2 regions of the Micromonospora sp. NPDC093244 genome follow, and region 2 is predicted to be linked to the other one. Evidence: riboswitches for the same ligand, from Rfam matches in the RefSeq annotation. Region 2 holds a riboswitch; the other holds the start of a gene.

Region 1 (5,711 bases), on a different contig from region 2:
GCCAACGTCGACTTGCCGGCGCCGTTCGGCCCCCGCACGGCGAGCGCCTCGCCGGCGCGTACCACCAGGTCGGTGGGGCCCAGCCGGGGTGGCAGGCCGAGCCGTTCGGCGGTGAGCAGCACCTCGCCGGGGCCGGTGGCGGCAGGCCGGGGTGTGACGGGGTGACCGGGCACCCAGACGCCCTCGGCGGCGAGGGCGGCGCCGTGCGTGGCGAAGACCGCCTCCGGGGGCCCGTCGGCGCGGACCCCGCCGCCGGGTTCCAGGACTACCACCCGGTCGACAAGCGGCAACGCCTCGGCGACCCGGTGCTCGACGAGGATCAGCGTGGTGTCGGCGTCCAACGCGCCGGCCACCGCCTGCCGGACCAGTGTGGCGCCGGCCGGGTCGAGGTTGGCTGTCGGCTCGTCGAGCAGCAGCAGGCCGGGCCGCAGGGCCAGCGCGCCGGCCAGGGCCAGGCGTTGCTGTTCACCGCCGGAGAGCGCTGCCGTGTTGCGGTCCCTGCGGTACGGGAACCCGACCCGGCGCAGCGCCTCGTCGACGCGGGGCCAGATCTCGTCGGTGGGTACGCCCCGGTTCTCCAGCCCGAACGCCACGTCGTCGCCGCTGCGGGCCATCACCAGTTGCGTCTCCGGGTCCTGGAAGACGATGCCTACGCGTTCCCGAGCCTTGCGGGGGTCGAGTCCGTCGATTTCGACGGTGCCCTCCTGCTCGCCGGAATCGTCGGGCAGCAGCCCGGCCAGCGCACTGAGCAGCGTGCTCTTGCCGGCTCCGGAGGGCCCGAGCAGCAGGAGTCGTTCGCCGTCCTCGACCCGCAGGTCGACGCCGCGCAGGGCCCAGGCACGCCGCCCCGCGTGCCGCCACCCGAACCCGCGCAGCAGTACCCCGCCCACCGACCCCACCCCCATCCCGTCCTTCACCCGGTGATCAAGAGGTTCGCGTCAGAAAGCGGCGCTGCGGTGACGCGAACCTCTTGATCAACCCGCGCGGGCGCGTGGCCCTGTGCGGGCGCCGCCCTGTGCGGGCGTTTCAGATGAGGGCTCGTTCCTGGGCTACCGGGAAGCGGTCCAGGGCGCCGGTGTTGGCCAGGGCGCGGGTGAGCAGCCAGCCGCCGGCGCCCGCGATCACTGTGGCGCTGACGATGGTCAGCAGCGCGTACGGGATGCGGTAGTCGCCGAGCGCGTAGTCGACGTTCCAGACGAAGAAGTCGAACAGCGCGGCGCTCAGGCCGGTGAGCGCGCCGGCCAGCACGGCTGTCGGCAGGCGGAACGACCGGTACCGGAAGGCGGCGAACGCCAACTCGGCGCCGATGCCCTGCACGATGCCCTGCGGGATCACCGTGCCCGCCCACTGGCTGCCCAGCAGCGCGGAGAGGACCGCCGCCACGGTCTCGCAGTAGAGCGCGGCGCCGGGCTTGCGGATGACCAGGCCGCCGATGACTGCCGGCATCAGCCAGACTCCGTAGAGCAGGGTCTGCGCCGGCGGGAAGAAGGCGAACGCCCCCTCGGTGGCGCTCCAGACCAGGCCCCAGGCCCAGAAGATGACGCCGAAGGCCACCGCGATCACCGAGGCGACCACGATGTCGATGGTCCGCCAACGGTTTGTGGTGTTGTCCATGCTGTGCTCCCAGTTCACGAAAGAGAACCAGGCAAGACGCACGCCGCGTCCGGTGGCACCGGACGGCGGCGCGGCTGGAGGTCGACCGAACTCCCTGCGCTGGCATTACCCAGATCAGGTTCGAGGGTCTGCGGGCGTACCCGCACTCTCAGCGCTGTGCGCTCCCCTGTCGGATATGAAGTTGTCTCGCTGACGCTAGCACCGACAAGGGGTGCCGGCCCAGCAGGGCGTCCACCCGACGTCGGCGTCCTGCCGGCCGGACGCCGGCTGGGTAGGCTCACGATCATGCGGGTCGACGCACGAGGTCTCACGTTCGAGGTACGCGCCGGTGGACCGCCGGACGGTGAACCCGTCCTGCTGCTGCACGGCTTCCCCCAGCACAGCGGCGAGTGGGACGACGTCGTGCCGGCACTGCACGCGGCCGGGCTGCGCACGTACGCGCTGGACCAGCGTGGCTACTCGCCTGGTGCCCGGCCGGAGGCGGTGCCCGCGTACCGGATCCCCGAACTGGTGGCCGACGTGGTGGCGGTGCTCGACGTGCTCGGTCTGGACGCCGTCCACCTGGTCGGTCACGACTGGGGCGCGGTCGTTGCCTGGGCGGTGGCCGCCGGGCATCCCGAGCGGGTCCGCACGCTCACGGCGGTGTCAGTGCCCCATCCCGCGGCGATGGCGCACGCCCTGCGTACCGACACGCAGCAGAAGGCGCGCTCGTCGTACATGGCGCTGTTCCGGATGCCGGGCAAGGCGGAGAAGGTGCTGCTGGCCCTCAACGCGACTGCCCTGCGCAAGATGCTCGGCGGTGTGGGGGACGCGTCCCGGGTGGACCGTTACGCCGATCCGATGCGAGAGCCGGGCGCGCTCACCGCCGCCCTGAACTGGTACCGGGCGATGTCCGGCTCCGACCTGGCCGGCGTCGGTCCGGTCGGGGTGCCCACCACGTACGTGTGGAGCGACCGGGACGTGGCGATCGGCCGCGCCGCCGCTGACGCGTGTGCCGCCAACGTCACAGGCGACTACCGCTTCGTACCCCTGAGCGGGGTGACCCACTGGATCCCGGACGCCGCCCCCGGCCCGCTCGCCGAGGCGATCCTGGCCCGGGCCGGCGGAACGGCCGGAGCCGTGCCGGTCGAAGACGCGTCATGACGACGGACACCGGCGGGCCCGGCACCCGGCGTTCGATCGCCGAGCAGCTGCGCCTGCTGGGCGTACGCCCAGGGTCGACGGTGCTGGTCCATGCCGGGCTGCGCCCGCTGGGTTTCGTCTGCGGTGGGCCGCAGGCGGTGGTGCTCGCCCTGCGCGACGCGCTCGGCCCGGACGGCACGGTCGTGGTGCCCACGCACACGCCGGAGAACAGCGATCCCGCGCAGTGGCGCAACCCACCGGTGCCGGCGGACTGGTGGCCGCTGATCCGTTCGGAGATGCCGGGCTTCGACCCGGCGGTCACGCCGAGCCGGTTCATGGGCGTGCTCGCCGAGACGGTCCGTGGCTGGCCCGGCGCCCTGCGCAGTTCGCATCCGCACGTGTCGTTCGCGGCACTCGGGCCGGCCGCCGAGCAGGTGGTGGCCGGGCACGCCCGGGCCGACATGCTCGGTGAGGGCTCGCCGCTGGCCCGGCTCTACGAGCTGGACGCGGACGTGTTGCTGCTCGGTGTGGGCCACTCCGCGAGTACCTCGCTGCACCTGGCCGAGTACCGCTGCCCTGGCTCGCCCCGTGAGCGGGTCGGTGCCGCGGTTCGCACAGCCGACGGCGGCCGGGAGTGGGTGTGGTGGCAGGACGTACGGCTCGACGCGGGCGACTTCGCCGCCTTGGGCACGGATCTGGAGGCCACGGGTGCGGTTCGCGCCGGACCTGTCGGCGCCGGAACCGGCAGGTTGATGCGCCAGCGGGCGGCTGTCGACTTCGCGGTGCGGTGGCTGGCCCGCAACCGGACGACGGAGGACGCATGACGGTAAGTGCCGAGGACTACCTGGCCGTGGTGACCGAGACGATCGGCCTGGTGACCGCCAGTCAGCGGGAGGCGGTGGGGCGGGCCGCCGACCTGATCGCCGACGCGGTCCGCGCCGACGGGGTGGTGCACGCGTTCGGTACCGGCCACTCGGAGGCCCTGGCCATGGAGATCGCCGGGCGGGCGGGCGGCCTGGTGCCGACGAACCGGATCGCGCTTCGCGATCTCGTGCTGCTCGGCGGCGAGCCGGTTGACCGGCTCGGTCCGCTGCTGGAGCGGGACCCGGCGGTGGCGCACCGGCTGTACGAGTTGGCCCCGGTGCGGCCGACCGACGTGTTCGTGCTGGCCTCGAACTCGGGGGTCAACGGCGCGATGGTGGAGTTCGCCGCCCTGGTGAAGGATCGCGGTCACGGCCTGGTGGCGATCACCTCCGCGCAGCACTCGGGCCGGATGACCTCCCGGCACCCGTCCGGTCGCAAGCTGGCCGACTTCGCCGACGTGGTGCTCGACAACGGCGCCCCGTACGGCGACGCGACGTTGCCGCTGCCCGGCGGCGGTGCGGTGGGCGCGGTCTCCTCGATCACGGCGGCGCTGCTGGCCCAGCAGGTCACCGTGGAGGTGGTGGCCCGGTTGCTGGCGGCGGGGGAGCGGCCCCCGGTCTACCTGTCGGCGAACATCCCGGACGGCGACGCGCACAACAACGAGTTGGAGGCCCGGTACGCGGGGCGGATCCGGCGCGGCTCCTGAGGTCGGTCCCGTCGAGCGCGTCCGGGCTGTCGTGAATTTGTTTCGCGCTCCGGCGGGTGGGGCATTGGCGTTGCTGCCGACGGCTGGAGCCGTCGGCAGTAGCGTCTCACCGGAGGTAGCGCGTGTCGAAGGAGACCGAGAAGCAGCGTTGGCAACGCAACTTCGCCGACCTGTTGCAGGAGTTGCGGGTCGCCCAGACCGGGGTGCAGATCCTCTTCGCATTCCTGCTCACGCTGCCGTTCAGCAACGGGTTCACCAGGACCAGCGAATTCCAGCGTGACGTCTACATCGTGGCGTTGCTCGCGGCGGCCGCCGCCACCGCCATGATCATCTCGCCGGTGGCGTTCCACCGGGCACTGTTCCGGCAGGGGCGCAAGCCGGAACTGGTGCGGTTCGCCCACCGGATGGCCACCGGCGGTCTCGCCTTCATGCTCATCGCGATGGTCAGCGCGGTGCTGCTGATCACCGACTTCGTGCTGGACCGGCCGATCGCCTTCCTGCTCAGCGCCCTGACCGGGCTGTGGTTCCTCGTGTTCTGGATGATCCTGCCGTTCGCCCGGCGTAGCTGGGGTGAGGACGACATCGACGACGAGGACGACGACCCGGACGAGATCGCCGGTCGCTGAACGGACGCGTACGGCCAGAAGCCGATCTTCACGCAGCGCTACCCCTGGGTAACACCCGGGGGTAGCGTGGCGTTGAGGCGTACGCCGACGCAGCCGCATCGAGGTTCGAGGGGGCAGCCGTGACCACGACGCAGGACGGCCGACCGGCACCGGACGGCCCCGACTCCGAAGCCGCACCCGGCACCGCCGCCCCGTTGCCGGCAGAGGCCGGGCAGGTCTCCGAGAAGGAGGCCCGGCAGGTCGCCGAGGCGGCCCGCGAGTCCACCTGGGACCGGCCGAGCTTCGGCAAGGAGTTGTTCCTCGGTCGATTCCGGCTCGACCTCATCGACCCGTGGCCCCGCTCCGACCCGGACGACGTGGCCCGCGCCGAGGAGTTCCTCGGCCGGTTCCGCGCCTTCCTCGACTCCGAGGTGGACGGCGCGGCAATCGAACGGGACGCGTCCATTCCGGACGCCGTGTTCCACGGCCTGGCGGACCTCGGCGCGTTCGGCATGAAGATCGACAGGCGGTACGGCGGGCTGGGGCTCAGCAACCTGCACTACTGCCGGGCGCTGATGCTTGCCGGCTCGGTCAGCCCGGCGATCGGCGCGCTGCTCTCGGCGCACCAGTCGATCGGGGTGCCGCAGCCGCTGAAGATGTTCGGCACCGCCGAGCAGAAGCAGCGGTTCCTGCCCCGACTCGCCGCCGGCGAGGTCTCCGCGTTCCTGCTCACCGAACCGGACGTCGGCTCCGACCCCGCCCGGCTGGCCACCACCGCCGAGCCGACCGAGGACGGCACC
Region 2 (5,711 bases):
ATCGCCACCGTCCGGGTCCCGAGAGCCGGCGCTGGAGAAGGCGACGGTCAACGGCGCCGGCCCCGAGGTGGGGTTGGCGGACGCCGCCGCGATAGGTGCGCGGTCGCCGGCGGTGTAGTCGATCCGGTAGATGCCGGAGTCGTCGTTGTTGCCGCCGAAGCCCGTGCCCCACTCGATCAGGTAGAGCGCGCCGTCCGGGCCGAACTCGAAGTCCATCGGCCGGATCATCTTCATGCCGGTGAGCAGCTGGTTGATGTCCACCAACGACTTGCCGTCAGCGGTCATCTGCATCGTGTACATCTTGTTCTGGTTCCACTCGCCGAGCAGCGCCTTGCCGTCGTAGTAGGCCGGCCACTTGCGTGTCGAGTTGAGGTTGGCGTCGTACCGGTAGGCCGGGCCGCCCATCGGGGCGCCACCGCCACCGATCTCCGGGTACCGCGCGTCACCGGCGTAGCCGTAGTCGACGGTGGCCGGGACGACAGGCGGGAGATTGGTCAGGCCCGTGTTGTTGGGCGAGTTGTTCACCGGCGCGGCACAGTCGAACTTCGGCCCGCTCGGCCCGGACGGGAACGTGTAGTCGTTGTACGCCTCGTTCGTGCCCGTGCAGTACGGCCAGCCGTAGTTGCCGGGGGTCACGACGTTCCACTCGACCAGACCGCGGGGGCCCCGGTCCGGGTTGTTCGCGTTGGCGTCCGGCCCGTAGTCCCCGACGTACAGCGTGTCGGTCTTCGGGTCGGTGCCGATCCGGAACGGGTTGCGGAAGCCCATCGCGTAGATCTCGGGACGGGTCTTCTCGGTGCCCGGCGCGAAGAGGTTGCCGGTCGGAACCGTGTACGTCCCGTCGTCCTCCGGGTGGATCCGGATCACCTTGCCGCGCAGGTCGTTGGTGTTCGCCGACGTGCGCTGCGAGTCGTAGTCCTGACGGCCCGGCCGCTCGTCGAGCGGGGCGTACGCGTTCGACTCGAACGGGTTGGTGTTGTCACCGGTGGCCAGGTAGAGGTTGCCAGCGCTGTCGAAGGTCATGCTGCCGCCCGCGTGGCAGCAGGTGTTGCGCTGGGTGTCGACCCGCAGCACCTGCTTCTCGCTGGCCAGGTCGATGGTGTCGCCGGTCACGGTGAACCGGGACAGCAGGTTGCGCGTGACGCCGTCGTTCGGCGCGTAGTACAGGTACACCCACTTGTTCGTGGCGAAGTTCGGGTCGAGCCGGATGCCGATCAGGCCGTCCTCGTTGCCGGTGAAGACGTCCAGGTCGACGGCCGTGACGGTGTTGCCGGTGTCCGGCTTGACGATCTGCACCCGACCGTCGCGCTCGATGTAGAAGACCCGCCCGTCGGGGGCGATGTCCAGTTCCATCGGGTTGCTGGTGTTGCTGTCCAGGGCGACCTTCTCGAAGTTCGACGTCTTCGAGGCGCCGCAGTCGGCGTCGACCACGCCGGCCGCCGTCTGGATGCCGCCGAGCAGGTGCTTGAGGAACTCGGGCTCGGCGTACGACTCGCGGGTGTGCCCACCGCCCGTGTACCAGGAACGACCGCCGTCGAAGTCCTGACACCAGGCGGTCGGGTGGTCGGCGCCCATCGCGCCCGCGCCCGGGGTGTAGCTCTTCTCGTCCAGGCTGGCCAGCACGTGCACGTCCGGCCGGGGGTTGGTCTGGAAGTTGTACCACTCGTCGAACCGGGACCAGCGGTCCGGAAGCTCGGCCGTCGACGGGTGGGCGTGGTCCTCCACCTTGACCGTGGCCTGCTGGTTCTGGGGGTGGTTGGCGAAGTACGCGCCGACCAGGTCGCCGTACCAGGCCCAGCTGTACTCGGTGTCCGAGGCGGCGTGGATGCCCACGTAACCGCCGCCGGCCTTCACGTACCGCTCGAAGGCGGCCTGCTGGTCGGCGTCGAGCACGTCGCCCGTGGTGGAGAGCCAGATCACCGCCTTGTACTTCGCCAGGTTGGCGTCGGTGAATACCGCACCGTCCTCGGAGTTGTCCACCGTGAATCCGTTGGCGGCGCCGAGTTGTTGGATGGCGGCGACGCCTGTCGGGATGGAGTCGTGCCGGAAGCCGGCGGTCTTGGAGAAGACCAGCACCGAGTAGGGGTCGGCGGCGGCGGCCTTCGGCGCCTTCGGCACCACCTGGGTCACCGGGGTCGCGGCTTGCGCGTCGCGCGGGGGGATCTGGGCGGCGGCGGGGGCCGCCTGCGCCGGGGACCCGAGCAGGGTCGTCGACGCGAGGGCCAGGGAGATGAGGGTCGCGGTGATGGGTTTTCGGGCACGACGAGAACGGGACACGCCGCCTCCAATGTCGCAGTGGACAGGAATACGCGGGGGCCGGCTCGCCGAAGACCGTCCCAGGTGGAGCCGGTCGGGGACACCGTGCCAGGGCGTCCACGCCGGCATTTTGTCGAATCGCTGAACAAATTAGTTCGCGGGGATCAATGTCCGGCAAGATGCCGGCAGGTAACGGTTCTGCAACAGGGGGCGACATTCCGAACAGGACCGGGAGAAAGCACCCTGTCGATTTGGCCGTACCCGGCAGTCGACCCCTCCCTTGGCAGGCCGACGGATCTGTCGTACGGTGACACGCAAGTAACCCACGGGAGCCCGGTGTACCGGGCTGAGAGGGGGGCTGACAGCCCCCGACCGTCGAACCTGATCCGGGTAATGCCGGCGCAGGGAGGAGCGTTGCCGTGCCGTCCCTTGGACGACTGCATCTGATCACCGACACCCGGCCCGGGTGCGACCCCCTCGGCGTGGTCCGCGCCGCCCTCACGAAGGCCCGCGCCGACCTGGTGGTGCAGGTCCGCGTCGAGGACTCCGCCACCGACCGCGAGGCGTACGAGCTGACCCGTGCGGTCCTGGCGCTGTGCACGTCGTACGGGGCGACCTGCCTGGTCAACGACCGTCTGCACGTGGCGCTCGCGGCCGGTGCCGCCGGTGGGCACGTCGGAGCCGACGACCTGCCGGTCACCGCCGCCCGACACGTGCTCGGTCCCACCGGCGTGCTGGGCGCCACCGCCCGCGAGCCGAGGAGCGCTGTCGACGCTGTCGTCGCCGGGGCCAACTACCTGGGCGTCGGGCCGTGCCACACCACAAGCACCAAACCGGGACTGCCCGACCCCATCGGCCCCGACGGGGTACGCGCGGTCGCCGACGCGGTCGACGTCCCGGTCATCGCGATCGGCGGGGTGACCGCCGCCCGGGTGCCGGCGCTGCTCACCGCCGGGGCGTACGGGGTCGCGGTGGTCGGCGCGATCTCCACCGCCGCCGATCCGGCCCGCGCCACCGCCGAGCTGCTGCGGGCACTGGCGTGACAGGCGACGGCACCGCCGTCGACGTGGCGGTGGTGGGGGCCGGGCCAATCGGGCTGTCCATCGCCTGGCGGTTGGCCGCCCGAGGGCTTCGGGTGGTGGTGCACGATCCGGCCTCCGGGTCGGGGGCCTCGGCGGTGGCCGCAGGCATGCTCTCCCCGGTCGCCGAGGCGTACTTCGGTGAGCGGCAGCTGACCGGGCTGCTGCTGGCGTCCGCCGCGCGCTGGCCGGCGTTCGCCGCCGAGCTGACCGAGGCGACAGGCGTCGAGTTCGGCTACCGGACCGAGGGCACCCTGATGGTCGGCCTGACCGGTGACGACCTGGCCGAGGCGCGGCGGCTGTGGGCGTACCAGCAGGACCTTGGTCTGCCGGTGACCCCGCTGCTGCCCAGCGGTCTGCGCGACCGCGAGCCGGCGCTCGCGCCGAGGGTGCGCGGCGGGGCGCTCGCGCCCACCGACCACCAGGTCGATCCCCGACTGCTGGTGCCGGCCCTGCGCACGGCCGCGCAGCGGGCCGGCGCGGTGCTCGTGCCGCGACCGGTCCGCCGACTGTCCGACCTGGACGCACGGGTCACAGTGGTCGCCGCCGGCTGCGGCGCCGCCGCGCTCACCGGGCTGCCGGTGCGGCCGGTGAAGGGCCAGATCCTCCGGCTGCGCGCGCCGGGCGGCGTCGCGCCGGGCTTCCGGCACGTCATCCGGGGGTACGCCGACGGTGAGCAGGTGTACGTGGTGCCCCGCGCCGACGGCGAGGTGGTGCTCGGCGCGACGGTCGAGGAGCGCACGGACACCACAGTCACCGCCGGTGCCGTGCTGCGGCTGCTCCGCGCCGGCGTCGACCTGCTGCCCGAGCTGGCCGAGTACGACCTGGTCGAGGCCGCCGCGGGTCTGCGCCCCGGCACCCCCGACAACGCGCCGGTCCTCGGGCCGCTGCCCGGCCGGCCGGACGTACTAGCCGCCACCGGGCACCACAGGCACGGCATCGTGCTCACCCCGGTCACCGCCGACCTGATCGGGGACCTGGTGCTCACCGGCGTACCCGATCCGCTGCTCGCGCCCTTCGGAGCGGACCGGTTCGCCGGCTTCGGACCTGATCGGACGATGGAGGGGGACCAGTGGAGTTGACTGTGAACGGGACCGGTCGCAGTGTGGCCGCTGGTACGTCGGTGGCCGACCTCGTCGGCGACATCGCCCCGCAGCACAGGGGAGTGGCGGTCGCCGTCAACGGCGAGGTGGTGCCCCGCACCGGCTGGCCGGTCACGGTGCTGCGCGACGGTGACCGGGTCGAGGTGCTCACCGCCGCGCAGGGCGGGTGAGCGGCGTGACGCTCGAGCTGGGTGGCAAGACGTTCGGGTCGCGGCTGATCCTCGGCACCGGCGGGGCCGCGAACCTGCACGTGCTGGAGCAGGCGATCCGCGCCTCCGGGACCGAGCTGGTCACCCTGGCCCTGCGCCGGGTGGACACCGCCCCCGGCACCGGTGGTGGGCTGCTGGACCTGCTGGACCGCTGCGGCGTACGGCTGCTGCCGAACACCGCCGGCTGCCACACCGCGACCGAGGCGGTGAAGGTGGCCCGGCTGGCCCGGGACGCGTTCGACACCGACTGGGTCAAGCTGGAGGTGATCGGCGACGAGCGGACGCTCCTGCCCGACGGGGTGGAACTGCTGCGTGCCGCCGAGGAACTCGTCGCCGACGGGTTCACCGTCCTGCCGTACACAAGTGACGATCCGGTGCTCGCCCGCCGGCTCGCCGACGTGGGCTGCGCCGCCGTGATGCCGGCCGGCTCCCCGATCGGTTCGGGGCTCGGCATCGGCAACCCCCACCACATCCGGCTCACCCGCCAGAGCGTGGACGTGCCGGTGATCCTCGACGCCGGCATCGGCACCGCGTCCGACGCGGCCCTGGCCATGGAGCTGGGCTGCGACGCGGTGCTGCTGGCCAGCGCGGTCACCCGGGCCGCCGACCCGGTGGCGATGGCCACCGCGATGCGGTACGCGGTCGAGGCGGGCCGCCTGGCAGCGGGCGCCGGCCGGATCACCCGCCGTTTCCACGCCCTCGGATCCACCCCCGACGAGGGGAGACCGGACCTGTGACCGGCCCGGTGCCCTCGGGGGTCGTTCTGCTCACCGATCGGCTGGTCGCGCGAGGGCCGCTCGATCTGCTGGTGGCGGGGGCGGTGGCCGGGGGAGTGCGCTGGGTGGTGCTGCGGGAGAAGGACCTGGCCCGCGCCGAGCGTGCCGCACTCGCCGCCGGTCTGCGCGCGATCCTCGCCGACGTCGGCGGAACCCTCATCGTGGCCGGCCCGGACCCGCTCGGCGGCGACGCCGTCCACCTGCCCGCCGCCGGCCCGTACCCGCCGCCGCCCCGGCAACTGGTCGGCCGCTCCTGCCACAACCAGCCCGAGCTGAGCCGCCTGACCA

The links. Region 2 has a riboswitch for thiamine pyrophosphate ahead of thiE (thiamine phosphate synthase). Riboswitches for the same ligand answer to the same signal wherever they lie in the genome.
Region 1: it holds a riboswitch for thiamine pyrophosphate, as region 2 does, so the genes downstream of both, AB0N27_RS00465 (ECF transporter S component) here and thiE (thiamine phosphate synthase) in region 2, are expected to answer to the same signal.

What each region holds. Positions count from the first base shown of each region.
Region 1 is NZ_JBFBEO010000001.1:89,904-95,614, forward strand. Features, by position in the region: gene AB0N27_RS00460 (ABC transporter ATP-binding protein) at 1-890, opposite strand, end outside; gene AB0N27_RS00465 (ECF transporter S component) at 1,027-1,614, opposite strand; TPP riboswitch at 1,688-1,792, opposite strand; gene AB0N27_RS00470 (alpha/beta hydrolase) at 1,900-2,757, shown strand; gene AB0N27_RS00475 (AAC(3) family N-acetyltransferase) at 2,754-3,560, shown strand; gene AB0N27_RS00480 (SIS domain-containing protein) at 3,557-4,306, shown strand; gene AB0N27_RS00485 (DUF6328 family protein) at 4,429-4,932, shown strand; gene AB0N27_RS00490 (acyl-CoA dehydrogenase family protein) at 5,052-5,711, shown strand, end outside.
Region 2 is NZ_JBFBEO010000007.1:209,615-215,325, reverse strand. Features, by position in the region: gene AB0N27_RS27100 (ThuA domain-containing protein) at 1-2,277, opposite strand, end outside; TPP riboswitch at 2,572-2,681, shown strand; gene thiE (thiamine phosphate synthase) at 2,676-3,299, shown strand; gene thiO (glycine oxidase ThiO) at 3,296-4,417, shown strand; gene thiS (sulfur carrier protein ThiS) at 4,408-4,608, shown strand; gene AB0N27_RS27080 (thiazole synthase) at 4,605-5,384, shown strand; gene AB0N27_RS27075 (thiamine phosphate synthase) at 5,381-5,711, shown strand, end outside.